DNA from 2 places in the Macrococcus equipercicus genome. Region 2 is predicted to be linked to the other one. Evidence: riboswitches for the same ligand, from Rfam matches in the RefSeq annotation. Region 2 holds a riboswitch; the other holds the start of a gene.
What was found. Region 2 has a riboswitch for S-adenosylmethionine ahead of KFV11_RS01060 (aminotransferase class I/II-fold pyridoxal phosphate-dependent enzyme). Riboswitches for the same ligand answer to the same signal wherever they lie in the genome.
Positions count from the first base shown of each region.

Region 1 (15,623 bases), 430 kb from region 2:
AGTCCCCACGGGTTGCCCTGCCGCTCAATATTCTGCATGGCACGCTGTGCGTCGGGCTTCATGCGGCCTTCTGTCATGACGAGATAGCGGCGCATATCGATGATCTTATCGACATGTTCATTCATCACCGGGCACTGGTCTTCACAGTTCCGGCACGTCGTGCACGCCCATAGTTCATCTTCTGTTATGACGTCACCGACCATCGCCGGATGATACAGCTCTACAGGACTGCTGCTTAGTGCGAGCTGATTGCCGAGCGTCCCGGCGAAGAGCGGTGCCGGCACCCACGGCGACTTGCTCGTGACGGCGGCACCGGTCAGCGTCAAATGGTCGCGCAGCTTCGTGATGATGTGCATCGGCGACAAAGTTTTGCCGGTGATGGACGCCGGACACATATTCGTGCAGCGGCCGCATTCGACGCAGGCATATAAGTCGAGCAGCTGCTTGTCGGTAAACTGGTCGATCTGTGATACACCGAACGCCGGTGCTTCTTCATCCACCTCTTCAAAGTTGACGGTGTCAAGCTTGCCGGTCGGCCGCGTGCGGTTCAAATAGACGTTGGCCGGCCCCGCGATTAAATGGGCGTGTTTGGACTGCGGCACGTAGACAAGGAATGCCAGCAGGAATAATAAGTGCAGCCACCAGAACAGAAAGAACAGCGGTGCAGCAGCCGGCTGAATGAACCGGAAGACAGCTGCAATCGCTGACGCAATCGGTTCCGACCACACGCCGCTCTCACCATGCCAGAGCAGCTGCATCGCGTTTGCAAACAGCACCGACAGCATCAGGCCGCCGATAAAGATCAGCACAAGCCCTGCCTTCCAGCCTCGTTTCAGGCGTGCCAGCTGTTCAATGTAACGTCGATAGAACGCCCAGACTACTGCGACAAGTATCATCAACGTCACAAGCTCCTGGAAAAATGTGAACAGCGGATACACCGGTCCGAACGGCAGATGTTTCCCGGGCAGTAATCCTTTAATGATCAGATCAATCGCCCCGAACTGCACGAGCAGAAAGCCGTAGAAAAACATGACATGAATCGTCCCGGACTTTTTATCTTTCAGCAGCTTCTTCTGGCCGAACACATTGACGAGCACTTTATGAATCCGTTCATCACGCGCGGCATTGAACTCATGCTTTTTGCCGAGCTTGATGAACTGATAGCGCGTCCTCACTAAATATATAAACAAATAAACCGCATAGCCTGTCACAGCTAGAAATAACAGCCAGTTCAAATAAATCAACCTACTACCCCCTTGACCCCTTTGCGTTCATTCTACATAATGAATGAACGTTCAGTCAACAATAATCTGAAAATTCTTACGGTTATTACGGCAGGACGCGCGAAATAAATGCAGATGATAATAAAAATTATTTAAAAAACTTGAAAATGCATTTAAATCATTATTGTTTACTGTTATAATGAATGTACCTAGGCAACTCAGAAAAGGAACGGGACTGCACCCGTTCCTTTTTTTATTGTACAGCGGGATATGAGAGGCTAGAATAGAGCTATCACAACAGAACGAGGTAATGACATGAAAATTGGTATTGATGCAGGTGGCACATTAATTAAAATTGCGGTTGAGGACCAGGGGCAGCTCACGTTCAAAAAGCAGCCTTCTACTGAGATTACAGAAGTTGCAGCATGGCTTGCAGCACTGCCGGATGCTGACGTTGCACTGACCGGCGGCAAGGCGACTTATCTGCAGTCACTCATTCCGCAGCAGGCGTTTCAGTCGATTGAGTTTGACGCGACGTTCAGAGGCATCCAGAGTTTTCTTGAGCAGCATGACATCGCGCTTGCTGACTATATATTTGCCAACGTCGGCACCGGCACATCCATTCACTTTGTCGACGGTGAGAATCAGCTGCGTGCAGGCGGTACTGGTGCAGGCGGCGGCATGATCCAAGGTTTAAGTTATTTATTGACCGGCATCACTGACTTCAGTGAAGTGACGTCACGTGCGGCAGCAGGCGACCGTGAGAAGATCGACTTGAAAGTCAAACATATTTATAAAGGGGATAAGACGCCGATTCCGGGTGATTTGACAGCCGCGAACTTCGGTAATGTGCTCCACAATATGCATGACATGACATTCACAGCTGATGACAAGCTGGCAGCAGTCATGGGTGTCGTCGGTGAAACAGTGACAACAATTTCTATTCATGCAGCCCGTGAATTCAAGACAGAGCATGTCGTCTATATCGGCTCCTCATTTTTAGGCAACGCCCTGCTGCGCGAAGTCGTCATGGACTACACTGTTCTCCGCGGCTTTAAACCTTATTTCATCGAAAATGGTGAATTCTCAGGCGCCGTCGGAACGATGCGTCTAATGGAAGCAGCTGCCCGTTAATCATAGTGCGGCCGTCAGCTTATTACTCAATCTGACGATCTTCTCCTGAATTTTGGCCTTCAAACCGCTCCTGAAGGCCACTTTTCACTTAGTCTGACAGTCTTCTCCTGAATTTTGGCCTTCAAACGGCTGCCGTCTTTCACTTCAAGCCAAAAAAATCCCGCAGTTGACTAAAGTCAGCTGCGGGATTTCCATTATGAGTTAAAAGCAGCCAATGCTGCATCTTTTGCTGCCACTTCTTCTTTTGTGCCGTGCCATATGCCGACGAAGCGCGATATCGTCTGATCTTTGCTGTAGAAATCGCCGTCATAATAAGCGAGCGGGAACAGCTGACCGGATTTTACTTCCTGCATAATGCGGTCATAGAACTTACTGTTCTCGATATTGGAATAATAGCCGAGGAATTTCTTGTGTTCTCCTGCCAGTAAATCATTAATCAGCAGCAATGACGTTGAGCCGTTCTGACGGAAATTCAAGTCGATTGCATAAACATGGTCCTTGTCATCCAGCAGCAGATCGAATCCTGCGATGCCGCGGTAACCTGCGTCAACGCCGTTCTGCATAATTTCCTGCCCGGCTTTAATGACGTGCTCCGGCACATGCTCTGCCGTCGTGTTGCCTTTATATTTCCCATATTCATCTGTATTCTGGATTGAGGCACCTAAGTACTTCATCCCCAGTTCATCACTGTAAGCATACTGCACGCAGTAGTTGGCAGTCGTCTGAATGAAATCTTCGATGATGAAATCACTCGCGCCTTCTGCTTCCCCGATGCGCTGCAATGCTTTTTTCAAATCCTTATCATTATAACAGATCATCACGCCGTAACCGCCTGCTGTCGGGTGGTCGTCCGCCGGCTTCAGTACATACGGGAATTCCCAGTCACGAAGTTTGTCGGCCAGCACTTTGACATTCACTACTTCACGGTGCGGCAGAAATTTACCTTTCGTCCATTCCGCTAGACGCATCTTGTTGTTCAGTGCGATGAACGTCGCACGGTCTACATATGACGTCTCAGAATTCACATATTCTGCTTCATGGGTATATTGAAAGAAAATCTTTTCTCCGTTGTTCTCTGCTTCTCTGAGCCGCGCATTATAAGAAGCTTCATCCGTATAACTGCGGAAGTTCTCCGGCATAGCGATACCGGCTGCTTCAAATAAGGCGCGTGATTTGTCGCCGACTGCTGCTTCGTGGACAATGACCGGCATATCAGCGATCAGCAGTTCACGGGCTGTCAGCATATTGGATTGATGTCCTTCAGTCGTCAGCCATGGATTTTTGCCGAACGACGGGCGGGACGTAAAAACTACATGATCACCATATAGTTTGTGTAGTGTCAGCGGTAGTTTCGCAGCGAAATTGTTCATTAATTTACCCCTTCAGATGTTGATGCAGCTCCTTGATTTCGTCAAGGACAGCTGGTTGTGTGATTAGCTCAACTGCCATTGTCGCCATTATACGGGCACCCTGCAGCAGCGCGCGGTCGCCTTCAGCACTTGCTGCGGCCTGCTCAAATTCATACGTATGCCCGATCAATGTGGACGGACCGATCTTAAGGTGCGGGTGAATCGTCGGAATGACATGGCTCACATTTCCCGTGTCCGTAGACCCAAAGCCAAAGTCATCGTGCTGAATCACTTCGCCGTGAAGCGCAGCATGCCGTTCAAACAGATCGTCCAGACGGTCATTCACTATAAATTCATCGACACCGTTTTGAATATGATTCAGTCTGTACTGACCACCGGCCATCTCCGCGGCACCTGCTGCGATGCGTTCCACTTTCTCTGTCAGCCCGTTTAAATCACGACGGCTGAGCGCGCGCGTATAAAATCTTGCTTTCGTATAATCCGGTACAATATTGGCACTTGCGCCACCATTTAATATAATACCATGAACTTTGTCTTTTGGTTTAATATGTTGTCGCAATTGTCCGACACCATTGAAAAAGCTGATCATCATGTCGAGCGCGTTGACGCCGTTGAAGGCATTCTCTGAGGCATGGGCACTTCTGCCGAAAAACTCGACTTCAAATACATCGACGGCAAGCGTCGGCACTGTGCGGTATGATTCATGTCCCGGATGGACCATGAGCGCGACGTCACAGTCATCAAACAGGCCGGCTTTGACATAAGTCGCTTTCGCGCTGCCGTTCACGCCGCCTTCTTCTGCCGGTGTGCCGAATACTTTGATGACGCCGCCGATGTCATCGATCACGGTCTTCAGTGCCAAAGCGGCAAGGACACTGCTCGTGCCGATAATGTTATGGCCGCATGCGTGTCCAAGGTCAGGCAGCGCATCATATTCCGCTAAAAACGCGATGACCGGCCCTTGCTGCGCCGCTTTATAAGTCGCGATGAAGCCGGTCGGATGGCCTGCGATGTCACGGACAACGTCAAATCCGTTTCTTTCCAGCAGCTCTGACAGCTGCTCCTGCGCGAAGTACTCTTCGTTGCCGAGCTCCGGCCGTGCATGGATGGCATGGCTGATTTTAATAATGTCGTCTTCATGTGCTGCGATATAGCGGGTGATGCTTTCTGTATAGGCGATTGCTGCCGTTGAATTAGTTGTCATGGTTTCATTTCCTTCCTGTTCCACTCATTCAAGAAAACAAAAGAGGCATCCCTGTCAGATAAGGAATGCCTCTTCTTCTTATCTTCCAGCTGCTGCTGGTAGGAATTAGCACCTTGCCGTAAGGTAGGTTGCTGGACGTCATTGGGCCGTTCCCTCGATCCGTCTTGATAAGTGATTGAATTGTTATTGAACACTATACAATTGTTTGCTGGAAACGTCAACCTATTATTGACTGAAAATTCATTTATTTCATGTCTCATTAAGCGGCAGATAAATTCTGAACTGCGTCCCTGCGACCGAACTCTCGACTTCTATCCGGCCGTTATGGCTGCGGACAATCTGCTGCGCAACCGCGAGACCGAGGCCGGAGCCGTTAGTGTCAGCGGTCGTATTCGTCCCTCGATAATAATGGTTGAATATATAAGGCAGTTCTTCTTTGTTGATGCCGCTGCCGTTGTCCGCAATCGTGATGACCAGCGCATCGTCCACTACTGTCGTGTTGAGCCAGACGTCAACATTATCGTTATGTACGAAGGCATTCGATATAATGTTGAGCAGCACCCGCTTCATCCGTTCGCGGTCAATCAACACGACTACATCCGTCTGATTGACATAGCGCAAGTTCGGCTGATTGTAGTTATCGACAAACTGATTGATATAAGGCACGATAGGCGTTGCTTCCTTATTGAATTCCAGCACATCGCTTTTCAGCTCGTAAGTCATGTTCAAGTCTTTGATCAACGTATCGATGTAGAGCGCTTTATCTTCAATGATCTCGGCAAATCGCTGCCGTTCCTCGCCCGTGATCTCGATGTCGCTTGTCAGCAGTTTGCTGTAGCCGTAAATCGAGCTGAGCGGCGTCTTCAAGTCATGACTGATTCCTGCGATCCATTCCTCACGCAGCTTGCCGATCCGCTTCTGATACGCTTCATCCATCCGGAGTTTCGTCGTCAGCTCTTTAATCGATTCATCGACAGACGTATACATGCGGTACTTTCGGCGCAGACGGCCACGCCGATATACTTTGTCGTTCTCCGGCACTACATAAGTCCCGCTCTGCAGCTGCTTCACCCAGTCGATAAAATGGACGAGCGGCCGTGTCAGCCGGTAGCCGAGAATCAGCGCAAGCGTCAGTATGATACCGAATACGAGGACGGAAAAGCCGAGGTACCACAGCAGGAAATTCTTTATGTCCGACATAAAGGCCTGATCTTTGAACACGCCGTTCTCGTCAAAGATGATCTGCTTGTCGAGCACGCTCGGATTTTTCTGGACGAACAAGTAGTAGCGGCCGTCGCGCATCGTCTCCCGGATATTGTAGTCATTGAAGTTATCCCCGTTTAAATCCTGGAACCACGCCTTCTCAATAAGCTTCGTCGAGAAATCACCATGGATCTTCTTCAGCTCCGCCGCTCGTGAACTCTGCATGAATAAACCGAGCTCATGCTGATTCATATAGCGCTTCAGCTTGTCGTCCTGCCTTAAGTCAAACAGCTCCGCCGCCTTGACGATCGGCTTCCGGCTGATTAAAACCGCCTGGCGGTCAGGTGTCAGCGACCATGTCGTTATATCTTGAATATAATACCAGTACAGCCCGTGCAGCTGTTCATTGTTCTGGTTGAAGACTTTTAGTGTCCTGCCGTTCTCATCTCTAATAAGCAGCATGCTGTCATTCTTCTTCAGTGCATCCCGGAGCGGCTGCTTGATGGAGATGCCGCCCTTCGTGTTGATCAGTGACTGCATCGTTGACGTCGACTCAGTCGTGAGGTCACCGGTGAGCAGCGTGCCGTCCCAGCGGATGGTCAAATAAATGAAGAGCGCGATGACAGCGATATTGATCAATACATATAATAATAGGAAATAATTGATGAAACGCCATGTGAATTTCCGTCCGATGCTCATTCTTCAATGCCTACTTTTAAAATATAGCCGACACTGCGGATGGTCAGCAGCCGCTTCGGTTCACTCGGATTGTCCTCGAGCTTCTCTCTCAGCTTTCTGACATGGACCATTACTGTGTTCTCATCGACGAAGCGATTTTCCCACACTGCCTCGTAAATCTCTTCTTTCGTCAGCACCCTGTTCTGGTTTTCGTACAAATACTGCATCAGTAAATACTGCTTGCCGGACAGGTGATACGTCCTGCCGTCCACAATCAGCTCTGCTTTCCGCTCATCAAAGAAAAACGCAACATTCCGGTAATCGCGTACATAACGCTGGGCATTCGCTTTGACGCGTGCCGCTAAAATAAGCGGGTTAAAAGGTTTTGTAATATAATCATCTGCGCCTGTAGCGAAGCCTTTCAGCTTGTCGTCGTCAGTGACATTCGCTGAGACATAGAGGATCGGTGCCTTCGAGAAGCTTCTGATCTGCTCAGCAAGCTTATACCCTGAGCCGTCCGGCAGATTGATGTCCAGTATATACGTGTCATGGTGAACGGCCAGCCGGTCTTCCGCTTCCTTGCAGTTCAGCGCGATATTTACTGGCTCAAAGCCTTCTTTCAGCAGAATGAAACGAATCATTTCAGCAATCTCAATCTCATCTTCAATTATCAGGACGCTTGTCATCCTCTCACCTCTTTGCCATTTGTTATAGCATTAAACATGACCGGATTCAATAGCGTCCCTTAATTTTTAAGGAAAATTTAAGAAAAAAGCCCGGCTCTCACGAAATCAGTTCTTTCGGCAGCAACGAATGATTGTTATACCAGGACAATGCTTTCTGCTCCATCACCAGGACGAAACTATTCTTCCCTTCGATATAGGACGCGATATCAAACGGATAGCGCTGTGCAAGCTCGAACTTCAGGGCTTGATAGCGTTCCATCTCACCGCGGAACGTCCGCAAGTAGTCACGGAACGCCAGATGCCGCACGATATTGGCATCTCCTTTTTGGTACACATGAACGTGATGCGTCCGGTTGTCACCGCCTTTTTGGAAATAGCGGCGGCCCGGTATGCCGTTCTCACCGTGCACCGTGTAGCCGAGCGCTGTGAGACAGTCGGTCAAGTCATCGACCGCCGCAAGATCTTTGACGACCGGCATGATATCGATGACCGGTTTCGCGGCCAGCCCCGGCACAGCTGTCGAACCGATATGATGGATGGCCACAAGCTGGTCTTTGAACACGTCGCGGAGCTTCCGTGCTTCTTCAATGTAGAGATGCTGCCATATGCTGTCATAAGGCTCCACTATGACTCTTCTCATCTAACTCCCTCCTTAGAAATCATAATAATCAGACTTCTCTGTTGGAAGTATTATAGTATGATGCCGGCATTTTCACAAATCATTTCATTGTCACTACAAGACATTCATGGTATTATTAATCCCGAGTTAATCAGTAGGAAAAAGAAGAGGTGGCATAATGGCTTTATCTTTTATGGATATTTTTGAGGAATGGGCTGTGAATTATGACGAGGCAGTGAGCGGTCATAATCCAGAGTACAAAGATGTGTTCGAGAACTACACGTTTATGCTGAAGGAAGCAGCAAAGCGCGCTGAAGGACGGACGATTGAATTCGGTCCCGGTACCGGCAATTTGACGCTGCTGCTCCTGAACAAAGGACTGGAAGTGACCGCATACGAACCAAGCCCTGAGATGGCGGCAATCGGCGAGCAGAAGACCGGCCTGTCATTCAAGACAGGTGACTTCCTGCATTTTGCTGCGACCGAAGCCGATACGATCATCAGTTCGTTCGCCTTCCATCATCTGACGGACACGGAAAAGTCAGCAGCCATCAAACAGTACGGCACACTGCTCAATGACGGCGGCCGCATCGTCATCCTTGATACGATGTTCAACAGCCGGGACGAGAAACAGCACATCATCCGCCATTACGAGGCGCTCGGCCATCATCATCTGGTCGAGGATTTGAACCGCGAATACTATCCATTGAAAGAGACAATCATGGCCATCGCAAAGCAGCACGGCTTCAACTTTGAGTCGGTGCAGCTGAACAACTTCGCTCATCTGACGGTCCTCACTAAAAAGACATATCACAAGCCTGCTGACTTAACCGGCGGCACACCGCTTGTCGAACTGACAGCATTTGAGCTGCCGGCAGGTGTGCGCCTGTTCGCAAAGCTTGAGATGTATAATCTCGGCGGCTCCGTGAAAGACCGGCTCGGCCGTCATTTGATCGACGAGGCTGTGCGCCGCGGTGACATTAGCACCGGTGAAGTTGTAGAGGCGACTGCCGGCAATACAGGCATCGGCCTCGCTCTCGCCTGCCTCGCGCACGGCTTGAAACTCCGCCTCTATGTTCCTGAGAAATTCAGTATTGAGAAGCAGGCGATCATGCGGGCGCTCGGCGCAGAGCTGATCATGACCGCGACTGCTGACGGTATGCTCGGCGCCCGTGCAGCAGCCGCGGCAGACGCAAAGAGGACCGGCGCCTACTATACGAATCAGTTTGAATCGTCAGCTAATCCCGCAAGTTATGATAAACTGGCAAATGAACTGACCGCTGAACTCGGTGAGGTCGCGATGATTGTTGCCGGTGCAGGCAGCGGCGGGACGTTCACCGGTCTCGCTGAACGGCTGAAGCCAAGAGGTGCGCGCACGGTCGTCGTTGAACCAGTCGGCTCGATCTTAAACGGCGGTGACAGCGGGTCACACCGCACAGAAGGTATCGGTGTGGAAGTATGGCCGAAGTTTATGACACGGGAACTGATTGACGCGATTGAGACCATTACTGATGACGCCGCGTTTGATGCAGTGAAAGAACTGGCACGACGTGAAGGGCTGCTGGTCGGCAGTTCATCGGGCGCTGCACTTGCTGCAGCACTGAACCAGGCACCTTATGTCCAGGGAAATATCGTTGTTATTTTCCCGGATGCAAGCGACCGTTATTTATCACAGCATATATATGATTAAGGAGCGTTATAATGAAAAAGAAAACAATGATGATTCACGGCGGCCGTACGACCGATGAATTTACCGGGGCAGTCTCCACGCCTATCTACCAGACAAGCACGTACAAGCAGGACGGAATCGGCGGACTCCGTCAGGGCTATGAATATTCACGGACAAAAAATCCGACGCGGTCCGCACTTGAGTCACTCATCGCAGACCTCGAGCACGGCACTGACGGCTTTGCCTTCGGTTCAGGGATGGCAGCTGTATCAGCGGTCATCATGATGCTGAATGCCGGCGACCATATCGTCGTCGGTTCTGATGTCTACGGCGGTACATACCGCGTATTCACGAAAGTATTCGACCGTATCGGTGTCAAATCAACGTTTGTCGATACGACGGACGAAGCAGCAGTGACAGCAGCGATTACAGAGAACACAAAGATGCTCTACATCGAGACACCGACTAACCCGCTGCTGAACGTCACAAATATTGAACGCATGGCCGCCATCGCAAGCGCGCACGGCTTGATCTCTGTCGTCGACAATACATTTATGACACCCTACTTCCAGAATCCGCTTGACCTCGGGGCAGACATCGTGCTGCACTCAGCGACTAAATATATCGGCGGTCACAGTGACGTTGTCGCAGGTCTGCTTGTCACAAAAGATGCCGCGATTGCGGAGCAGTTAGGGTTCATCCAGAACTCAGTCGGCGGCGTGCTCGGACCACAGGACAGCTTTCTGTTGATCCGCGGCATTAAAACGCTCGCTCTGCGTATGGAGCAGACGGAGAAAACGACGCTTGAAATCGTCGATTATCTGAACAGCAACAGTCAAGTGACAGCTGTCTTCCATCCAAGTCAGCTCGGTGCGGCGCAGCTTGCTGTACAGAAACGCCAGGCGACCGGTTTCGGTGGAATGATCGCCTTTGACGTCGGTTCTAAAGAACAAGCAGAACTGCTCGTCCGCTCGCTTGAGTACTTTACGCTGGCAGAATCTCTCGGCGCCGTCGAAAGCTTGATCTCAGTACCGAGCCAGATGACGCATGCTTCTATTCCACGTGAACGTCGCCTTGAACTAGGTATTACAGATGGATTAGTCCGTATCTCAGTGGGTATTGAAGATAGTGAAGACTTACTGGAAGACTTAAAACAAGGCTTTAAAGCCATTCAATAAGGAGTGTCAACATGCAGAAAATGAATGTGGAAAGTTTCAACCTTGATCACACAAAAGTCGCGGCACCATTTGTCCGCCTAGCAGGCATTAAAGAAGGACAGCACGGCGATGTCATCCATAAATATGACATCCGTTTCAAGCAGCCGAACAAAGAACATATGGAGATGCCGGCGCTTCATTCACTGGAACACTTAATGGCAGAAAACATCCGTAATCATACCGACAAAGTCGTCGACATCTCACCGATGGGCTGCCAGACCGGCTTCTACTTATCGCTCATCAACCATGCGGACTACGATGACGTCCTTGTCATTTTAGGGCAGACATTGAACGACGTGCTGACAGCAACAGCCGTGCCGGCCTGCAACGAAGTGCAGTGCGGCTGGGCAGCAAGCCACAGCCTGGCAGGCGCACAAGCACTCGCGACAGACATGTTAGCTCATAAAGACAAATGGTCTATCATTTATCAGGATTAATTATTGAGAGTAGTGGCCTTCAAACAGAGCGTTAATTTGAAGGCCACTTTTTTGCTGATTATGGTGATTATTCCGGAATTTTGGCCTTCAAACGGCTCTTGAAGGCCACTTCTCACTGATTTCACTCATTTTTCTGGAATTTTGGCCTTCAAACGGCTTCTGAAGGCCACTTTTCATATAATAACAAAAAAATCCCGCTGTTATTAGCGGGATTTTATTTATCGACCGAACTCTGTCCGGTAATGTTGGAACCTTGGATGAAGTATTTGTAGAGCATAAAGAACAGAACGATGACCGGCAGCAGCACCATCAGCCACCCTGCCATCAAATAGTTCTATCGGGTCGTGCTTCGTTCTTTGAAAACTTGCAGATCGAGCTGCAGTGTATAAAGATTTTCATCATTGCTGTCAAGCTGTGGTCCTAAAAAGTCATTCCAGACACCGCAGTTTATTTGTCTAAAATTATTCTAAATAAAAAAGCAGTGCTACTGCTTTTTTAATATTTAGAAGCGGATGATATTCACCGCGCCATACACATCATCAAAGTTATTCAACACTTTCAGCTGGTTATCTACGATGTCGAGTTTGTATTTCCCGGTTCTTTCATTCAATTTCGCGGCAGTGTTCTTATCAGCGTCTTCACGCTGCTTGAAGTCGAATATCACGGCATAGTCTTTACGGTCGCCTGTGCCGTAGACTAAGTCACCGATCACTTCCGCCGTCCCGTCACCTTCAAATGACTGTCTGTATTCTTCAGGCAGTGTGAATCTGAATGTGTAGTGCGGTGTGTTATGCATCAGATGGTTGTACAGTATATCATCAATCGTATAGTCGATGCGCACTGATACGCCCGTCTCATTCGGTGTCACATGGAAGTTTTTCAGCATAAAATGCGGCATGTAGAACTCCTGACCGATATACTGGTTCGGTGTCTTCTGTTTTTCGAACAGCTTAGGCGCGTCAGCCCCCTCACTGGATGATTTCTTTGTTAATGCTATAACTGTTGCTCCGATTGCCAGCGCACCAAGCAGTACTCCAAGAGTGTATCTGGATTTGCCAGGGCGACGGACCGGTTCTTCATAATGATATGGGCAGCCCATAGTTGAACCCCTTTCGTCTATAGAATAATACTAGTATACCCTTTTACTGTGCTGTAATGCATGTCCCACCTAAAAAAGTTTCCTCTAACAGCTAAGGCTGAATGTCGTCACGTATTTACTTTATTTACAATTACTTAACTGAAAATTAACCGCATGGCCGACCGTTTCTTAGTATGATGTGAATACGGAGATGATGTCATGTTCAACAGAAAAGAACGGCTGCAGCTCATTGAGACATATGGCAGAGAAGATGCGCTTGCTCGTTACACTGCTGAAGCTGAGCTGATCACAGCGGAAGAGCTGAAACGCTACCGGGCAGAACTCATCAGTGACTTCCATCATCATTGTGCAGTCGATGATGCGACCTGCTTCATAGACTACTGCTATACTCATCATACTGACAACTTCGACGATATCGTCGACTGGCTCCATACGTTGAGAGCCATCCAGCGTCAAATCGAAGGATAACTCCTTAACAGGAGAACAAAAAGTGGCCTTCAGCTAATTGCTGAAGGCCACTTCTCACTCTTTTCAGCGGTCACCGCCTGAATTTTGGCCTTCAAACGGCTCCTGAAGGCCACTTCTCACTCTTTTCAGCGGTCATCGCCTGAATTTTGGCCTTCAAACCACTCCTGAAGGCCACTTCTCACTCTTTTCAGCGGACTCCATCTGAATTTTGGCCTTCAAACCACTCCTGAAGGCCACTTCTCACTCTTTTCAGCGGACTCCATCTGAATTTTGGCCTTCAAACGGCTTCAACTTGTATTTTGTCGACCGGTTATTGCCCATTTTAATCGCATGTTTCCTTAGAAACCGCTTGACGGTCGTTCTGGAACTCATCGTCCAGTCCATCGCTTCTGCAATCGTAAACGAGTCGTTCTTAATCAGCATCAGTTCATGCAGGTTGGCCATCATCACCGCTTCCCGCTTCATTGAATGACCGCAGCTGCAGTCCACGTACTGCTGATACAGCACTGGCGTAAACAGCTGCCGGCAGTCCATACATCGCAGCCGTGAATCAACACACTCATAATCAGTAGTCTTCCTGTTACTGTACGGATAATGGCCAGCGTGCTTCGCGACGAGTGTTTTTCCGATGGCGATGTCGCGCGGTGTCACTTCCAATGTGTTTAAATAATCGACAATCTGCGGGCACTGCGCCGGAAATACGACCCGCGCATCACCGTCAAACCCGACAAGGCGGAATGTTTCGTTGATAAAGACAATCCGGCTCGTTATTTTCGCTGTGATGCCGCTGTCCTGCAGCACTTTGTCGAGCATGTAGCGGGCGCGTTCCAGCTGCGGCCGGTAATCTTTAATAATGCGTGCGTTTCTGCCGATCATATTCCCCTGGTCATACTGATAAATCCCGCCGTTATTCTTGACATCAAAGAGCAGCACATGACCGCCCGCAATCACGATGAAATCATACTGCGCGTAGTCTTCCGCTTCCAGCAGCAGATCCCAGATGACAACACTATCGAGCGATTCAAGCAGCTTGAAAAACTGCTTCTCCCCGTCCAGTCCTGACCGGTGCTTCATTAACTGCCGGTAATCTTCATCGACCAGCGTCACCCGTTTTTCCAGCGCTTCAAGATAGACAAATTCATGACTTTTACTATAGCTTTTCAGTAGCAACAGCTCACCTCCGCCACTATAATAACACGTCTACGTGAATGACGTTTTTTCGCGCCGCTGCAGTTTTTCAAGAAAATCTGGCAGCTTTTGAAGAAATCACGCTCACAAGCTGCAGATTTTCACGAAAATCACACTTTTCATCAAAATTCGCTTTTTTCGCGCCGCAGAAAAAAGAGAGTCGTCATCGACTCTCTTCTACAACTTATCCATCTCTTTAATCAGCCATCCCTGCAGCGGCAGTCTGCCCCACAGCGCCCACCATGGCAGCTTTCTGCCGTTCAGGTCGATATTGTTCGCCGCCATATAGACGTTCGCCGGAAAGACTGCGACTAAAAACAGCTGCAGCAGCCGCTTTGTCTTCGGGCCCGGCTTTCTTAACAGCAGGCTCAAGCCGAACAGCACTTCCATGACGCCGGACGCCTGGACGATGAACTTGCGGCACGGCAATACTTTCGGCACAATCTTACGGAAGTTCTCCTCCCGTGTGAAATGCAGCACGCCGGCCACCGTATAAACCGTGCCGTACAGCAGCCGCCTAAACATTCATGTCACCTAAATAGCTGCGGCCGAACTCAGGCAGCGGTACACCAAAGTTATCAGCGATCGTCGCACCGATTGACGCGAATGTGTCGTGGCCGGCAAGCTTATGGTAATCCTTCACTTTCGGACTGAACATCAGGAGCGGCACATATTCACGCGTGTGGTCAGTGCCTGGTGCGGTCGGGTCGTTCCCGTGGTCCGCCGTAATGATGACCAGGTCATCTTCACGGAGCTTCGGAATGAGTTCGCCTAACCGGTCGTCGAATGCTTTAATGGCATTCGCATAGCCTGCTTTGTCGCGGCGGTGACCGTACAATGCATCGAAGTCCACTAAGTTCAGGAAGCTCAAGCCTTCAAAGTCACGGCCGACCACTTCAATCAGCTTGTCCATGCCGTCCATGTTGTCCTGCGTGCGGATCGCTTCTGTCACGCCCTCGCCGTCATAAATATCATTGATCTTACCGATGGCGATGACGTCAAAGCCGTTATCTTTCAGCTCATTCATCACTGTACGGCCGAACGGTTTCAGCGCGTAGTCATGGCGGTGCGCTGTCCGCTTGAAGTTGCCCGGCTCACCGACATACGGCCGGGCGATAATGCGGCCGATCAAATATTTCGGGTCTTTCGTCAGCTCGCGGACTTTCTCGCAGATGTCATACAGTTCATCCAGCGGAATGATATCTTCATGTGCCGCAATCTGCAGCACCGGGTCAGCAGAAGTGTAGACAATCAGGTCACCGGTCTCCATTTGATGCCTGCCATATTCCTCAATAATCTCTGTGCCTGACGCCGGCTTGTTCGCGACGACTTTCCGCCCTGACAGTTCTTCGATGGCTGCCACCAGTTCGTCCGGGAAACCGTCCGGATAGACGTTGAACGGCTTGTCAATATTCAGCCCCATGATCT
Region 1 covers NZ_CP073809.1:1,903,555-1,919,177, forward strand. The annotation lists gene KFV11_RS10140 ((Fe-S)-binding protein) at 1-1,244, opposite strand, end outside; gene coaW (type II pantothenate kinase) at 1,539-2,357, shown strand; gene ldmS (L-aspartate--L-methionine ligase LdmS) at 2,552-3,727, opposite strand; gene KFV11_RS10155 (M20 family metallopeptidase) at 3,732-4,931, opposite strand; SAM riboswitch class I at 5,007-5,105, opposite strand; gene KFV11_RS10160 (sensor histidine kinase) at 5,181-6,833, opposite strand; gene KFV11_RS10165 (response regulator transcription factor) at 6,830-7,498, opposite strand; gene KFV11_RS10170 (GrpB family protein) at 7,596-8,138, opposite strand; partial or broken gene KFV11_RS10175 (methyltransferase domain-containing protein) at 8,311-8,856, shown strand; gene KFV11_RS10180 (PLP-dependent cysteine synthase family protein) at 8,902-9,807, shown strand; gene KFV11_RS10185 (bifunctional cystathionine gamma-lyase/homocysteine desulfhydrase) at 9,819-10,964, shown strand; gene KFV11_RS10190 (S-ribosylhomocysteine lyase) at 10,976-11,440, shown strand; gene KFV11_RS10195 (hypothetical protein) at 11,943-12,539, opposite strand; gene KFV11_RS10200 (hypothetical protein) at 12,738-13,007, shown strand; gene KFV11_RS10205 (nuclease-related domain-containing protein) at 13,257-14,177, opposite strand; gene KFV11_RS10210 (DoxX family protein) at 14,373-14,720, opposite strand; gene deoB (phosphopentomutase) at 14,713-15,623, opposite strand, start outside.
Region 1: linked by a shared signal. The riboswitch ahead of KFV11_RS10155 (M20 family metallopeptidase) and the one ahead of KFV11_RS01060 (aminotransferase class I/II-fold pyridoxal phosphate-dependent enzyme) in region 2 are both predicted to bind S-adenosylmethionine.

Region 2 (15,623 bases):
GATTTTCAGGCAGCCGGTCGGGTTATTGTTATTATGTACATTCATTGTCATGATGACGATGAGCGGGATGGAGAGTTCATTCCAGCTGCTTGAGATTAACCGTATTAATATCACCCCGACTGAGATGGGGCTGCTCTTTATGGTCGGTGGTTTCGTCAGCGCCATTCTGCAGGGCGGCTATTTAAGAAAAGTTAAACACGGTGCAGAACGTCAGGTGATGATTGCCGGGCAGATCATCACTGCTGTTGCTTTCATCATGCTGCCGTTCACGATGAATCTGGCTTATGCCGGCCTGTGCCTCGTGCTGCTGATGGCAGGAAATGCTATGGTGCGCACACTGCTGACGTCAACTATTACAAAGACAACAACGGCGCAGCATATGGGCAAATTGACAGGAATCAGCTACTCACTGGACAGCTTAGGCAGAATTATCGGTCCGCTCGCCTTCACCGGACTACTGACATTTGATTTAAGTCTGCCTTTTTATATCGGCGCTGTCACAAGTATGTTATCCCTTATTCTCATTTATATTTATTTCTCGAAAGGACAGTTGGCATGATATTCTTACTTACGCTTTACCTGCTCATTTATTTGCTCGTCTCCTATTTGAGCATTTATCAGTACAGCATTCGACTCACCCGAATCTTAAGAATCATACTCAGCATCGGCCTGCTGTTATTTTCTTTCAGCCTGCTGGTCGGTATTACAGCGACATCATGGTGGGTCTTTCTGTTAGTGCTGGCACTTGTCATCAACATAGAGATCACTGCTTTTAAACATCGCATTAATGACCAAAAAGGCGTGCTTATACTCCATATCTTTACACTAATGCTGACTGTACTGATCATCGGTGTATCATTTTTCAACTACAGCGTTTAAGCTAAAAACTGCACCCCAAAGTTGGACCTAAAATCTAACGTTTGGGGTGTTTTTATTATGTATCAGTACAATGATTTCTCTTCGATCAACCTTTCAAGGAACGTCTCAAGAATGCTGTCATCAACCGCCAGCGAGACACGGACGAAATTTCGGCCGCGCTCTCCAAAAGGTATGCCCGGTGTGACAAGCATGGACTGTTCCTTCAGCAAGTAGTCGACGAATGACTCACCATCATAACCCCGAGGTGTCTTCAGCCAGAGGAAAATACCTCCCGCAAGCGGACTGTATGGAATGTGATGTTGATCAAGAAGAGCGGTCACACGGTCACGGCGCCTGCGGAACAAATTGTTCTGCACTTCTGTAAACGACTCGCCGAGCTTCAGGGCAGCAGTACTTGCATCCTGCAGCGCCCCCCACATGCCGACTTGTGTATGATCCTGGAATTTATTCAGTGCAGCAATCATCTCTTTGTTGCCGACCGCAAACCCGACGCGGAAGCCTGACATATTGAAGCCTTTAGACAATGAATAAATTTCTACGGCGATGTCTTTAGCCCCGGGAGACTGCAGGATACTCGGGTTTTTCGCATCAAAACCGAATGCCGCGTAAGCGAAGTCGTGGACAATCTTCGTCTCTGTCTGTTTAAAACGATTGACCGTCTCATCAAAAAACTCACGCGTCGCTACAGCGCCTGTCGGATTGCTCGGATAGTTCAAGTAGATGAGCTTCGTCCTGCTAAGCTGATCAGCCGGCACATCATTAAAGTCGGGTAAATAGCTTTTTTCTTCATAGAGCGGCAGTGTATAATGCTCACCGTGAGCCAGTATGACCCCCGCCAAATAATCCGTATAGCCCGGGTCCGGCAGCAGCACACCGTCACCCGGCTCTATGACGCATAACGGCAAATGCACAAGCCCGTTCTTCGTCCCATATAAAATGCATATTTCCTCGTCTTTATCGAGTGTCACATGATAGACATCATGATAGAACTTCTGGATGGCTTCCTTGAATGTATCTTTCCCCCTGAACACCCCGTATTTATTGTTCTCCGGGTTCTGCACTGCTGCGCTCATCGCTTTGATCACTTCATCTGGTGCCGGCTTATCCGGAATGCCGACTGCCATATTAATCAGCGGCTTGCTGCCGATTTCAAGTTTACGTCCCATGGTCTTACCGAAATAACTGTCTGGAATATCATTTAAAATTTTTGTGTAGGTCATGCTGATTCCCCTTATATAATGATATAAAAAAATGTCACCGCTTAATAGCGATGACATAGGTCACTTATCTATCAAGCATCTGCTTGCTGGATTTAGCACAGTGCCGAAGCCTGCTGCTGAGATTTCTTCGGGCCAAGTCCCTCCATCTCTCTGGATAAGATATTCAATTGGTGACTTTCACTATAATATGATATGACACACGCGTCAATATGAATTAGCGTGTTTCAGTGATTGTCTGTTTTCTTTTTTTGCGGTTTTTTATGGCCATAAGCATTTCATAGACCACCGGCACGACAATCAATGTCAGCAGTGTAGATGATACAAGACCACCGATAACAGTGACGCCGAGCGCTTTTGAAATTAACACTGAGCCGTCGCCGCCGAATAACAGCGGTGATAACGCCCCGATTGTTGCCAGCGCAGTCATCAAGATCGGTCTGACACGAGTCGACGCCGCTTCAAGCAGTGCGTCACGTGTTGATAATCCACTGTTCTCCATATGAATGACGCGGTCAATCAATACGATGGCGTTGGTGACAACTATACCAATCAGCATGAGCACCCCGATCATCGATGGAACGGACAATGTTTCTTTGGCAAGAAGCAGACCGATGATGACACCAATAACCGTAAACGGTAGTGAGAACAAAATAGCAAGTGGTGCCAGACCACCTTTAAACGTCAGTACAAGAATCAAATAAACAATACCGATAGCGGCAAGCATCGCAATACCTAACTGAGAGAAACTTTCGCCGATATCTTGATTTGTACCGCCGACATGGATAGAGACGTTGCTCGGTGTATCGATTTTGTCGATTGCCTGTTGCACGTCCGCTGTCGTTTTACCGACATCGTCTGCTTTAATTTTGCTGTCGACAGTAGCTGAGACGTCACCATCTTCACGAGTGATTGTATCTGATGATTTACCTTCTTCAATCTTGACAATGTCGCTCAGTTTCACGTCGCGGCCAAGCGGCGAAGTGATTTTAGTATCTTCAAGCTTTTGTTTCGTCCAGTTGTTCTGCTCCGCTTTCGTCAGAACAACTTCAGTTGATTTTCCGCCTTGTCCTACTTTAGTGACGACTGTATCAGGTGAACGCTGATTAAGTGTCATTGCTACTTGACCGGCTGTCAGGCCGAGTTCAGATAATTTGTCGTGGTCAACTTTCAGCGTATATTCATCATAGCTTGCTGATAACGAAGAATCCACATTGGATAATGCTTTTTCGTCTTTCATTGCTTTTTCTACTTTGTCGACTGTCGAACGAATGGCATCGGTGGAAGGTCCGACAACCGACACAGACACACTATTAGAAGCGCCGCCTGTAGCGAAGTCCTGATTTTTCCAAGAACCTGGATAGTTGTAAGTTGCGAGCTTATCCAGTACTTTTTCTGCTTCATCATCCCAGTTCGGCGTGTTTTTGTTATATTCAACCATCATTGCCATGTCGTTTGACGCAATCGGGCTGAATGGATTTTTACCACCGACGGAGAACTGGACGTTTTCAACATATTTCTTGTTCGATAAGTAATGCTGTACTGTCTCAGCATGCTTGACAACTTCATCTTCTGTCTCTCCCGGCTGCGGCTTATAAGTAAGCGCGAGCAGCTTATCTTCACCTGTTGAAATGAATGATGTGCCGACAAAAGGCATTAACATTAAACTACCGACCAGTAATAATATGCTGAGTAAGCCGACAATCCATTTATGTCTTAATGACCAGTCGAGAATGCGGCGGTAGAAGCCGGCGATAGCACCGGGCTTTTCATCATGATGGCCTTTAATGCCATTTCTGAAGAAAATATGGCCGAGCATCGGTACGATTGTGATCGCAATTAAGAGTGATGCGAGTAAGGCGAACACAACAGTCAATGCGAACGGTCTGAATAACTCCCCGATTGAACCTGATACAAGTCCAAGCGGCAGGAACACGGCAATCGTCACAAGTGTGGACGACATGATCGGAATGAACATCTCACGCGTCGCATCGGCGATAAGAGCTGAGCCGCTCAAGCGTTCGTTCTTCAGTGACATCCGGCGGAAAATATTTTCTATAACAACAATCGAGTCATCAATGACTCGGCCGATCGCAACCGTCATTGCGCCGAGCGTCATAATATTCAATGTGACATTCAGCTGCTTTAAAATAAGCAGTGCAATAAGAATAGACATTGGAATAGAGACAACGGCGATAAACGTCGAACGTATATTACGCAGGAAGATCAAGATCATGATAACTGCGAACAAGGCACCAATCAGTGCTTTTTCCACCATTGTTCTCACAGAATCTTCAATCGGTTTAGCCTGGTCCATCATCAGCAGAGCATTAATATCTTTATTCTCTTTACCGAACTTATTAACGATGTCTTTCACATCATTAGCAAGTTTCACAGTATTAGCATTGTCTGATTTAACAACTTGAATACTCAATGAATCTTTACCGTTTGTTTTAGAAATTGAATCGCGGCTTGCCACATTTTTAATCTTTGCAATATCACCTAATTCCACTGTCGGCAGCTTCATCTGTGCTGCGGCAGGATTAGCGCTTTGCGCACCAGCTGCCGGATTTGCCTGCGCTTGAGCGCCTGCTGTTTGTCCTGCACCTTGAGAGGCACCTGTCATTGGTATTTTCAGTGACTTCAAAGCATCGACTGATGTAAACTGGCCGTTAACGACGATAGACTTCAAGTCATTACCGAATGTGTAAAGGCCGAGCGGTGCATCAGTTGTTGCGCCTTTAATGAACTGCAGCACCGTGTCTTCAGTCAATCCTTTTTTCTTAAGTTCAGCTTCATCAAACTGCAGCTCAATCTGCTGAACTTCCTGTCCTGAGAAAGTGACACTGCTGACACCATCCACTCCTTCAATTTGAGGGACAAGGTCATCTTTAATGACTTTTGTCAGTTCCTTGATATTGTTACTGTCTGAAGAGAAAGAATAACTGATAATCGGGAAAGTATACATAGAGATACGGTCGATGGTCGGCTTCTGCGCCTCTTCCGGCATATCTATTTTTCCTATAGCTTCCTGCAGATCTTTCTCCGCTTTATCCATATCAGTACCGAAATCATACTGGAGGGTAATGGCTGAAGCATTCTGCAGCGACTGGCTGGATACTTTGTCGACACCTGACATACTCGCCACTTTCTTCTCGATTGGGTCCGTCACGTTATCAAGCACCGCTTCCGGCGTCGCTCCTGGATAAGGCGTCGTTACTGTGATGACCGGTGAAGATATACTAGGCAGCATTTCCATTTTCATCGTCATTGCCGAATAAATTCCGGCCGCTGCAAGAATCAATGTCATCAGCCAAAGCGCCAATTTATTATGTAACGAGAAATTTATAATTTTCTGTATCACTGTCTTCCTCCATTTTTCATTCTCAACTAACAATATAGACCAAATGACTATATATTGCTAATTATTACCTCTATATTTCTCGAAAATAATATGCGTTCCTGTCGTCTGTTTCTGTTCTTGGGTCAACTCATCATAAAGCTGATAGGCAAGTTCAAGGCCAGGCAGCTGGATATTCAGCTTTGCTGCCTCGTCGAGCGCTATCTTCATATCTTTCAGGAAGTGATGCGTATAAAATCCCGGCTGATAATCACCGTTCAGCATCCGAGGTGCGAGGTTTGACAGCGACCAGCTGCCCGCTGCACCTTTAGAAATTGTTTCAAGAACCCGCTCAATATCAAGTCCTGCCTGCTCAGCATAATAGAGACTTTCTGCCACGCCGATCATGCCGGACGCAATCGCAATCTGATTGGCCATCTTCGTGTGCTGACCGCTGCCGGCCGGACCGAAGTACTGCACGCTGCTGCTGAACATATCAATGATATTCTTCACTTTAAGGAACGCCTGCTCATCGCCCCCGACCATCACAGATAATGTGCCTTTTTTAGCACCGACGTCGCCGCCGCTGACAGGTGCATCTATAACTGCGATACCAGCGTCTTCTGCTTCTCGAGCAATCTTACCGGCAAGTTCTGGACTTGACGTCGTGCAGTCAATCAAGATCTGCCCTGCTCTGCCATGGTGAATTAATCCTGTTTCTCCTAAGTACATGGCTTCGACATCATGTGGATAACCAAGCATCGTAAAAATAATGTCACATGCTGCAGCCACTTCTTGTGGACTGTCACACCACACCGCTCCTTCTGTCAGCAGTGATTCAGCTTTTTCTTTCGTGCGGTTGTAGACAAACAGCGAATGTCCTTTCAAATGACCCGCCATACTGCGGCCCATGACTCCTGTACCAATAAATCCAATATTCATGTGCTACCTCCAGATTTATATTTTAAAACTCATGATTTTCCATTAAAATGAATAGCAATAGGAGGGTGTTATATGCAAAAGGTACTCATGCTGCTTTTTATCATTATGCATATCGTCTTAACCACAAGTTACTTCATTAATAGTGGAATTATCTTCTTTACTACGTATTTCTGGTTTTTATTCTGTATCATCACTGTTATCAATGGTACTGTTTATTTTTTTGCAAAACTTCCCGTCAAAGAAAAGAATACGGCTTACAAAGTACTGGCCAGTACGCTCATACTCGTCAGTATGCTTAATTTATTTTTCATTCTTTATATCAGTTTTGTGAACCCTTATTTCTATCTGGAATTCAGACATTAATTATATTTCGTTATTTCATCCATGGCTTTTGAGATAGCATCTCTGAAGCCTTTTTCTTCTAGTTTTTTCACTCCTTGAATGGTCGAACCGCCTGGAGACGTCACTTGATCTTTCAGGACTGCAGGATGCTTACCGCTTTCCAGCACCATCTTCCCTGCTCCAATGACCATCTGGCTCGCCAGCTGATAAGCCGTTTCCCGGCCCAGACCAGCAGCGACAGCATTGTCGGCCATCGCTTCAATCATCATGTAGACAAATGTCGGTGATGAGGCCGCGATAGCAGGCATAATATGCATCAGCGATTCATCAATCCACTTCACTGTACCCAGCCGCTGCATGATTTCAGTTAATTCTTGGATTTCTTCTCTGCTGACATAGTCATTATGACTCATGGCAATTACGCCGGCGTTCACTGCAACAGGTGTGTTAGGCATCATCCGGACAATTTTCTGATGATGGTCAAACATATCATCGATATCCTGTATCGACACACCGCCCGCAATGGACATAATGAGATGATCCTCTACTAAATAATGGTGCAGCTGTCCTGCGATTTCAACAAAAGCTTCAGGTACAATGCCAAGCATGATACCATCGTAATCTTTAAGTTCTTCAAGTGTTTCAATACTTGTTACACCGTGTTTTTCGACAAAATGCTGCTGCTTCTCTTTATTTCTGAGCCATAGACCAAATGCGCTGAGTTCCAGCCCGCTATTTTTCCAGCCCTTTACCATCTGTGTTACCATTTTGCCGCCGCCAATTATCGCTATCCTCATATGATCCCTACTTTTTACGTCCTTTAGTGAATTTCAGCTTCATCTTCGTCACCCGCGGCTTCACTTGTTCTATTAATCGATAGACCGGCTGATTAAGTACATAGTCAAATTCCCCGATTTTCTCACTCAGACGCGTGCCCCACATCTTCTTGAACTGCCAGAGCCCGAAATGCTCTGAACCTTGCGGTGGATTGTTGTCTGTCCCACCGAAATCATAGCTTTTAGCTCCGCGTTCACGGGCATAGCGCATCATACTGATCTGCATGTTGTGATTCGGCAGATAATCCCGATATTCATTGCTTGAAGCGCCATATAAATAATAAGATTTATGCCCTGAGAATGTCAGCAGCGCACCCGACAATACTTTTCCTTCAGGATTTGTTTCATTCAGCTGTTCAAGTTCAGCGAGCTGTTTTTGCAGCTTCGTCTGCTGCAGCGCGATATCTTTCAGCTGATTCTGTGCTTTCTTCTGATCCTTCTTCTGTTCAAGCTTCTGCTTTTTACTTTCAAGCGCATCATACTCTTCCTGCAGTTTAGGGATGACAGCGGCCGGTATGAGTTTGACGAGAAACAGCTCTGCATCGCCGTCTGGATTCAGCGCATCATAAATATTTTCGAAGTACGAGACGTCACGCGTCAGAAAACCATCCCGCTCACCGGTCTCTTTCATCAGAGCGGCGAACGTCTTTAAGTCGTCGCGGCCGGCGATATACGCTTCTGTTCCTTTTTTCTGGCTCAGTTTCACTCGTGAGCGGTTGTTCTTCTCGAAACTTTGAATGAGTGCCTCGTCATCCTGGTCGATGTCTGTAATCATCGTCATCCGCGGCTGAATGTAGCTTTTGCTGAGCCCGTCTTCGAACCCTTTATGGCGGTAGCCGAGTGATTCCATATAATCGACAAGATTCCCCGCATTCTCCACTTCGATGTCCGGATCAATCTTAATCGCATAAGCGCGTTCAGCACGTGCCACTTCAACCGCAAACTTTGTCAATGCTGCTACCACTTCTTTGTCATTATAATCACAGACAAAGCCGCGGGATATGTAGCAGAGCGTAAACGGCAGTCTCGGCACACGTTTGAAGAGCAGCTGGCCGACGCCTGCCACTTCGTTATCACGGCCGACTGCGATGCGTTTTGCGTACCAGCCTGTCAGCCGCTTGGATTCCGCCCATTTAGAAAGCTGCAGCAGATCTCCATTTGGATGCTGTTTCACGAACTGATCGTGTATGTCATTGGAAATATGAAGTCTCTTTACTGTCATGTGAATCTTCCTTTCAATCGTTCAACTATAATCGTCTGGCTATTTTTGTTATAATGATGACAAAATACATGTAAGAGAGGTATATGATGTTCAAAAATATTTTGCTGGCAGTACTTATGGTTGTTAACATAGTGCTCATTTTTCTCTTTCAGACGCGCCAGGCTATTTATCATCTCGATATCAGCGTAGTGGCAGTCGGTCTGACGCTTATCATTTCGATTCTCTTTCTCATTGTGAAGCCTTCGAAAATGAACATGATATTTATTTTGATTGCCCTTCTCATTGCATTATACCATGCGTCGCTATTAGTTATGCGTGTATATCACTACGTCTATTAAGTGAATAAATAAGTCGCCCCGTGAACAGTTACTTCATTTACGTCTGCGTCCGCTGACGCTATCGTGATAGAGCGTATGCCGTCAAAGTCACCTGCTGTAATGGTGAATGCCGGGCTGCCGGGCAGCGTTAACGCATGTCCGTCATAAGTCGCCCCGAATAAATCCTGCCATTCCGTAATCGTTCGTTCCTTGTCTTTTGAAACAAGCGCTATCTCTTTGACAGTCAACGGCTGGAACAAAGACATGAGCGCTTGTTCTCTGTCTTCATCTGATTCATCCCACTGAATGAAAAACGGCAGCTCACGGACGCTGTTATCATCGATATAGAGCAGCTGCCAGCTGATGACCTGCCCATCCGGCTTAGTCCGCGTCATCTTGTTCGGCCCGATCACTTCACGTCCGCATGACACAAAGTGATCTTTTAGCGCATTAATATCATCGGTACGAAAACAGAGTCGCTTAAACCCTTCCTTATAATGCGTACGCTCAAGAGTTGCCGCAAAACTTAACCGCTCCTTGCTATCAACAGCCGCCTGCTTCACTAATGACTCGTCAAAGACATCGATGAATTCAACATAGCTTAAGTCAAAGTAGCTGAGTTGATTATATGTCCCTAATGCTTCATGTCTGCCGCCCGGCTGCAGCAAGAGCAGTTCATCCGGAAACTCAAAATCCTCAAGATTCTTTATATAATGAATGATGTGGTCCCATTTTAATAGCATATCCTTCACCTCATCTTCCATTGTAAGTAATTTTCCCTTAAAACAAAAGAAACAGACAAATTCCCATCAAAAAAACACCCCGGAAATCCAGGGCGTCCATTATAATTACCAATCCTCATCTTTATATCGCAGTGAGGGTTTTGTAAATATTATATAAAAGAGCTCAAAATGCTGCTTCAGCTTATGCTAAATGATATACACGTGCCTCGTAAGGTTTCAAAATAATTTCATCTGATGCTGATTCCTGAAGCTTGTAATTATTCAGCACGATCTTCTCAGGGTCAAAATAAAATCCTTCACTGCTATCGAGTTTCACTTCAATATCAGCAAGATTGCCGATGACAAGCACCTGCTCATCACCTAACGTCCGCGTATAAGCGAACACATCCGGGTGATTCGCATAGACAAGGTCGAATATGCCATACGTCATGATTAAATTCTCTTTTTTGAACTTAATCATTTTCTTATAGAAGCTGTAAATCGACTGGTCATCATGCAATTGTTTTTCGACGTTGATATCAACGTAATTCGGGTTGACTTTCAACCACGGTCTGCCGGTTGTAAACCCTGCATGTTCTGTGTCATCCCACTGCATCGGTGTGCGCGCGTTATCACGGCTGATACGCTGCAGCATCTCGATAATCTTAGCTTTCGGCATACCATTGACGAGTTCATTGTTATAAATATTCTTCGCATGAACATCGTTGAACTCAGAAATATCCTTGAACGGATAATTTGTCATTCCGATTTCCTGACCTTGATAAATAAACGGTGTTCCCTGCTGCAGGAAATACACGGCCGCATGACTGGTCGCACTTTCGTACCAGTATACTTTGTCATCTCCCCATGTAGAAGGAACACGGGGACGATCATGGTTTTCAATGAAGAGTGCATTCCACCCTACATTCTCCAGACCTTTCTGCCATTCTGCCAGCACCTGCTTATAGCCGAGAATATCAAAGCCGGTACCCACATCATGATTCCATAAGTTCAAATGCTCAAATTGAAAGACCATATCAAACTTGCCGTTTTTTTCACCGACCCATAGATCAGCGTCTTCTGTCGTCACGCCATTCGCTTCACCGACGGTCATAATATCATAGTTATCAAACGTCGCTTCTTTCATTTCTTTCAGAAACTCATGGATGCCGGGCTGGTTCATATGACCTTCAAATGATTCGACATAGTTCAGTGCATCCGGATTCGGCAGATCCCCTTTAGAGAACGTCTTTTTAATATGACTGATAGCATCAATTCTGAAACCGTCGATTCCTTTTTCCAGCCACCAGTTGATCATATTATAGACCGCATGGCGCATCTCTCTGTTTTCCCAGTTCAAGTCAGGCTGTTTACGACTGAATACATGCATATAGTACTGATTTGTCGTCGCATCGTATTCCCATGCTGACCCTTCAAAAATACTGGCCCAGTTATTCGGCTCACGGCCGTTCTTGCCGTCTTTCCATATATACCAGTCCCGCTTAGGATCTTCCTTTGAATGCCTTGATTCGATAAACCATGGATGCTCATCACTTGTATGATTCACCACAAGATCCATAATCAATTTCATACCGCGCTCGTGTACTTCAAGCAGCAGACGGTCAAAGTCCTCCATTGAACCAAAATCTCTCATAATCTTCTGATAGTCACGAATATCATAGCCGTTATCATCGTTCGGCGAATCATAGACCGGACTCAGCCAGATAACGTCAATCCCAAGTTCCTTCAAGTAATCAAGTTTTTCTGTCAGACCGTTGATATCACCGATACCGTCACCGTTCGAATCTTGAAAGCTGCGCGGATATACTTGATAACACACCGCTTCTTTCCACCAAATGCGTTTCATTTTCCAGTTCCTCCAGTTAGAGATAAATAAAGCTGTTAACATGACGCATGTTAACAGCTTTTTTAGTTCAATACAATAATATGCACTTACACCGTGATTATAGCGCTGCAGTCTCGTTAAGTGCACCTTCCTGACGGCGTCTTTCTTCTGCTGCGTTACGGATACGTTCTCCTGTTTCTGTATCGAAGAAATGCGCTTTATTCATATCCATCGCCAGGCGGACAATATCGCCTGCTTTAAAGTCATTACGTGCATCCAGCTTGGAAATAAACTCCTGGCCTTCGAACATGGAATAGACCATGACTTCTGAACCGAGCAGCTCGCTGACCGTCACTTTCGTTTCGAACGATGCATTTTCATACGACTGGATAAAGACCGGCTCATCATGAATGTCTTCCGGACGGATGCCGAACTTAACTTCCTTGCCGGCGTAGCCTTTATTCTTCAGTGAGCGCATGATCGCTTCCGGTATATCAAACTCATAATTACCGATACGGATTGATTTTTCCGTTAACTTTCCGGTGAAAATATTCATCGGCGGCGAACCGATAAACTCGGCGACAAAAATATTATCCGGGAAATCATAGACTTCTTTCGGTGTCCCTACCTGCATAATATCGCCGTCTTTCAGCACAACGATACGTGTCGCCATCGTCAGTGCTTCTGTCTGGTCATGGGTTACATAAATAGTCGTTGTCTGCAGACGGTTATGTAATTTCGAAATTTCAGCACGCATTTGCACGCGAAGCTTGGCATCCAGGTTTGACAATGGTTCATCCATCAAGAAGACTTTCGCTTCCCGGACAATCGCACGTCCTAACGCCACACGCTGACGCTGACCACCGGATAATGCTTTTGGTTTACGCTGCAAATATTCAGTCAGTCCTAAAATTTGTGCTGCTTCTTCTACGCGGCGTTTAATGTCTGCTTTCGGTGTTTTGCGTAATTTCAGACCGAATGCCATATTGTCATATACCGTCATATGAGGATACAGTGCATAGTTCTGGAAAACCATAGCGATATCGCGGTTTTTAGGGGCAACATCGTTCATGCGCACGCCGTCTATCGTGAAGTCACCTGCTGTAATATCTTCAAGACCCGCAATCATTCTGAGCGTTGTTGATTTACCGCAGCCTGACGGGCCGACAAATACGATGAATTCTTTGTCGTGAATGTGAAGGTTGAAGTCTTTGACTACTGTGTTGCCACCTTCGTAAGTCTTTTTAATGTGATCTAATCGCAGCTCTGCCATTGTAATTCCTCCTTATACCCACCACATATCGGTCGGTGTCTTTTTAATGATAACTTGCTTTAAATTGCGCACAGCTGTCTGGAATCCTTCTTCTATCGACATCAGCGGATCTTCATGCTCAATGCTGACGACATAATCATAGTCATAAGTCCTTAAGGCACTCATCATCGCTGTCCAGTCTTTTAAGTCATGACCGCAGCCGACGCTTCTGAATGTCCAGCTTCTTGTCTTGACATTACTATAAGGCTGCATATCCAGTAAACCGTACATATTGACATTATCCTGGTCAATATATGTATCTTTCGCATGAAAGTGATGGATGGCGTGCTGTTCACCGAGTATTTTGATGGCCGCGACCGGGTCAATGCCCTGCCACCATAAATGGCTCGGGTCCAGATTAGCGCCGATATATTCGTTCGTCGCTGCTCTTAGTTTCAGCAATGTGTAAGGAGAATGGACGAGAAATCCTCCGTGCAGTTCAAGGCCGATTTTTACGTCATGCGTCTTCGCAAGTTCTGCGATGTCCTGCCAGTATGGAATCAGCTTCTCTTCCCACTGCCAGTCATAACTATCCTTGTATTCAGTCGGCCACGGAACGACCGGCCAGTTAGGCAGCACCGCTTCTTCTGAATCACCCGCTGTGCCGCTGAAACAGTTCACGACAGGGACGTCCATCAAGCCGGCAAGCTGAATCGTCTTACGTAACACCGTATCCGATTCTTCTCTGAATGCTGCTTCCGGTGAGATCGGGTTACCATGACAGCTGAATGATGAGATGAACAGACCTCTTTCAGCGAATGCCTGCTGGTACGTCTCTCTCGCACGTTCGCTTTTAAGCAGCTCGTCAACATCAATATGACTGCTGCCCGGGTAACACCCTGTTCCGACTTCAACTGCTTCAACGCCTGACTGCTGCACGTAATCAAGCATCTCCTCAAATGATTTATCATTGAACAAAGGATTAAACACTCCTAATTTCATCGTACATCCTCCTAGATTAAAATGGCCTTTTTGTTTGATGCACTTAAATACACCGCTTCAATAATCCGAGACACTTCCCGGGCTTCCGTCGATTTCACGCGCAGCGGCGTATGGTAGAGAATCGATGAAATAAAGTTTTCGGTCTGTAAATATTCAAATGGATGCTCCACTTGAATATAGTCGATATTCAGTGTTGTCATCAATGTATCATCCGCCTGATTGACTTTCATTTCAAAGACATTGAGACCACCTTTAGTGCCAGATATACTGATGTGCTCTTCATCACTTTCGACATTGGCAGCCCAGCTTGTTTCAAACAGCATCGTGATATTGTTCTCAAATCTGATGAATGCTGTCACATGATCATCGACTTCAAATGTTTCAGGGTTAAATGCCCCCCATTCATTGACCGGATTCGGCATGCGGCTCAGCTGATTATAAGTCTGCGCGGACACTTCGACCGGCTTTCTGCTGCCGACGAGCCACATCGCAAGGTCGAGCAGATGACAGCCATAGTCAATCAATGCACCGCCGCCCTGCAGCTCTTTGTTCGTAAAGACGCCCCAGCCAGGGACTTTACGCCGCCGCATCGCTTTAATGCGGATAACAAGCGGCTCACCGATGATGCCTTTATCGATGATTTTTTTGGCAGCGATTGCTTCTTTCATAAAACGATAGTGGTAGGCAATATGAAGCTTGCCTTTACTCTTCTGCTCAGCGGCGATCATCGCATCACATTCTTCTGTCGTCAGTGCCATCGGTTTCTCGCACAAGACCGATTTATCATGATTTAAAGCTTCGATCGCAAAGGGTGCGTGGAATTTATTAGGTGTCGTAATAACGACCGCATCTACATGGTCGAGCATTTCCTCGAATTTTTTTGCGACATGCGGGATGCCGAACTGATTGGCGACAACCATCGCACGTTCTACATTAATGTCATGAACACAAGTGATAGCCACATTATCAAATTCTCTGAAGGCCGGGATGTGACGCTCTGTCGCGATACCACCCACGCCCACAATGCCGATTCTGACTTTAGTCATGATGTCTGCTCCTTAAAATCTAGTAATAGTATTTGTTTCTGCTGCTTCGATAGCTTTTAAAATAATGTTCAGTGACGCCCTGCCTTCTTCACCGTCACAAATAGGTACTGTATCTTCTATGATTGACTGAATGAAAGCATCGATCGTATGTGAGTTCACTTGACCGTCTTCATCGTTCGTCTGCATCTCACCGAGCTGCTGCTTGTCGACTTCACCATCTGCGCCGATAAAGATGTAGCTGTAGTCAGGGTCTGCATTCAATTTGAGCACACCTTTTTCGCCGTACAGCACTGTGCTGTTATCTTCTTCACCATTGTAAGCCCATGAAGCACTCAGTGTACCGATAATGCCACCTGTGGATTTCAGGATTAAGACCGCATTATCATCGACAGTTGCCTTCGCTTTCGCTGACGTTTCAATCATCGCGCCGACTTCCTTGAATTCCTCACCGAGAATATAGCGCATTAAGTCCGCTTTATGCACACCGAGGTCACCCATCGCCCCGATAAATGCGCGCTTTTTGTCGAAGAACCAGCTGTCCGGCCCGTCAACGCTCCAGCCTTCCGGACCCGGATGACCGAATGTCGTCTTAAATGAATAGATTTTACCGAGCTTTCCGGCAGCAACATCCTGTTTTGCCGCTTGATGCGCTTCATTCAG
Region 2 covers NZ_CP073809.1:194,689-210,311, reverse strand. The annotation lists gene KFV11_RS01070 (MFS transporter) at 1-559, shown strand, start outside; gene mspA (membrane stabilizing protein MspA) at 556-879, shown strand; gene KFV11_RS01060 (aminotransferase class I/II-fold pyridoxal phosphate-dependent enzyme) at 942-2,099, opposite strand; SAM riboswitch class I at 2,161-2,260, opposite strand; gene KFV11_RS01055 (efflux RND transporter permease subunit) at 2,314-5,460, opposite strand; gene KFV11_RS01050 (NAD(P)-dependent oxidoreductase) at 5,518-6,378, opposite strand; gene KFV11_RS01045 (hypothetical protein) at 6,451-6,741, shown strand; gene proC (pyrroline-5-carboxylate reductase) at 6,738-7,517, opposite strand; gene KFV11_RS01035 (lipid II:glycine glycyltransferase FemX) at 7,525-8,778, opposite strand; gene KFV11_RS01030 (hypothetical protein) at 8,865-9,116, shown strand; gene KFV11_RS01025 (VOC family protein) at 9,113-9,838, opposite strand; gene KFV11_RS01020 (glycoside hydrolase family 13 protein) at 10,020-11,684, opposite strand; gene KFV11_RS01015 (ABC transporter ATP-binding protein) at 11,782-12,936, opposite strand; gene KFV11_RS01010 (sugar phosphate isomerase/epimerase family protein) at 12,949-13,917, opposite strand; gene KFV11_RS01005 (Gfo/Idh/MocA family protein) at 13,929-14,963, opposite strand; gene KFV11_RS01000 (Gfo/Idh/MocA family protein) at 14,976-15,623, opposite strand, start outside.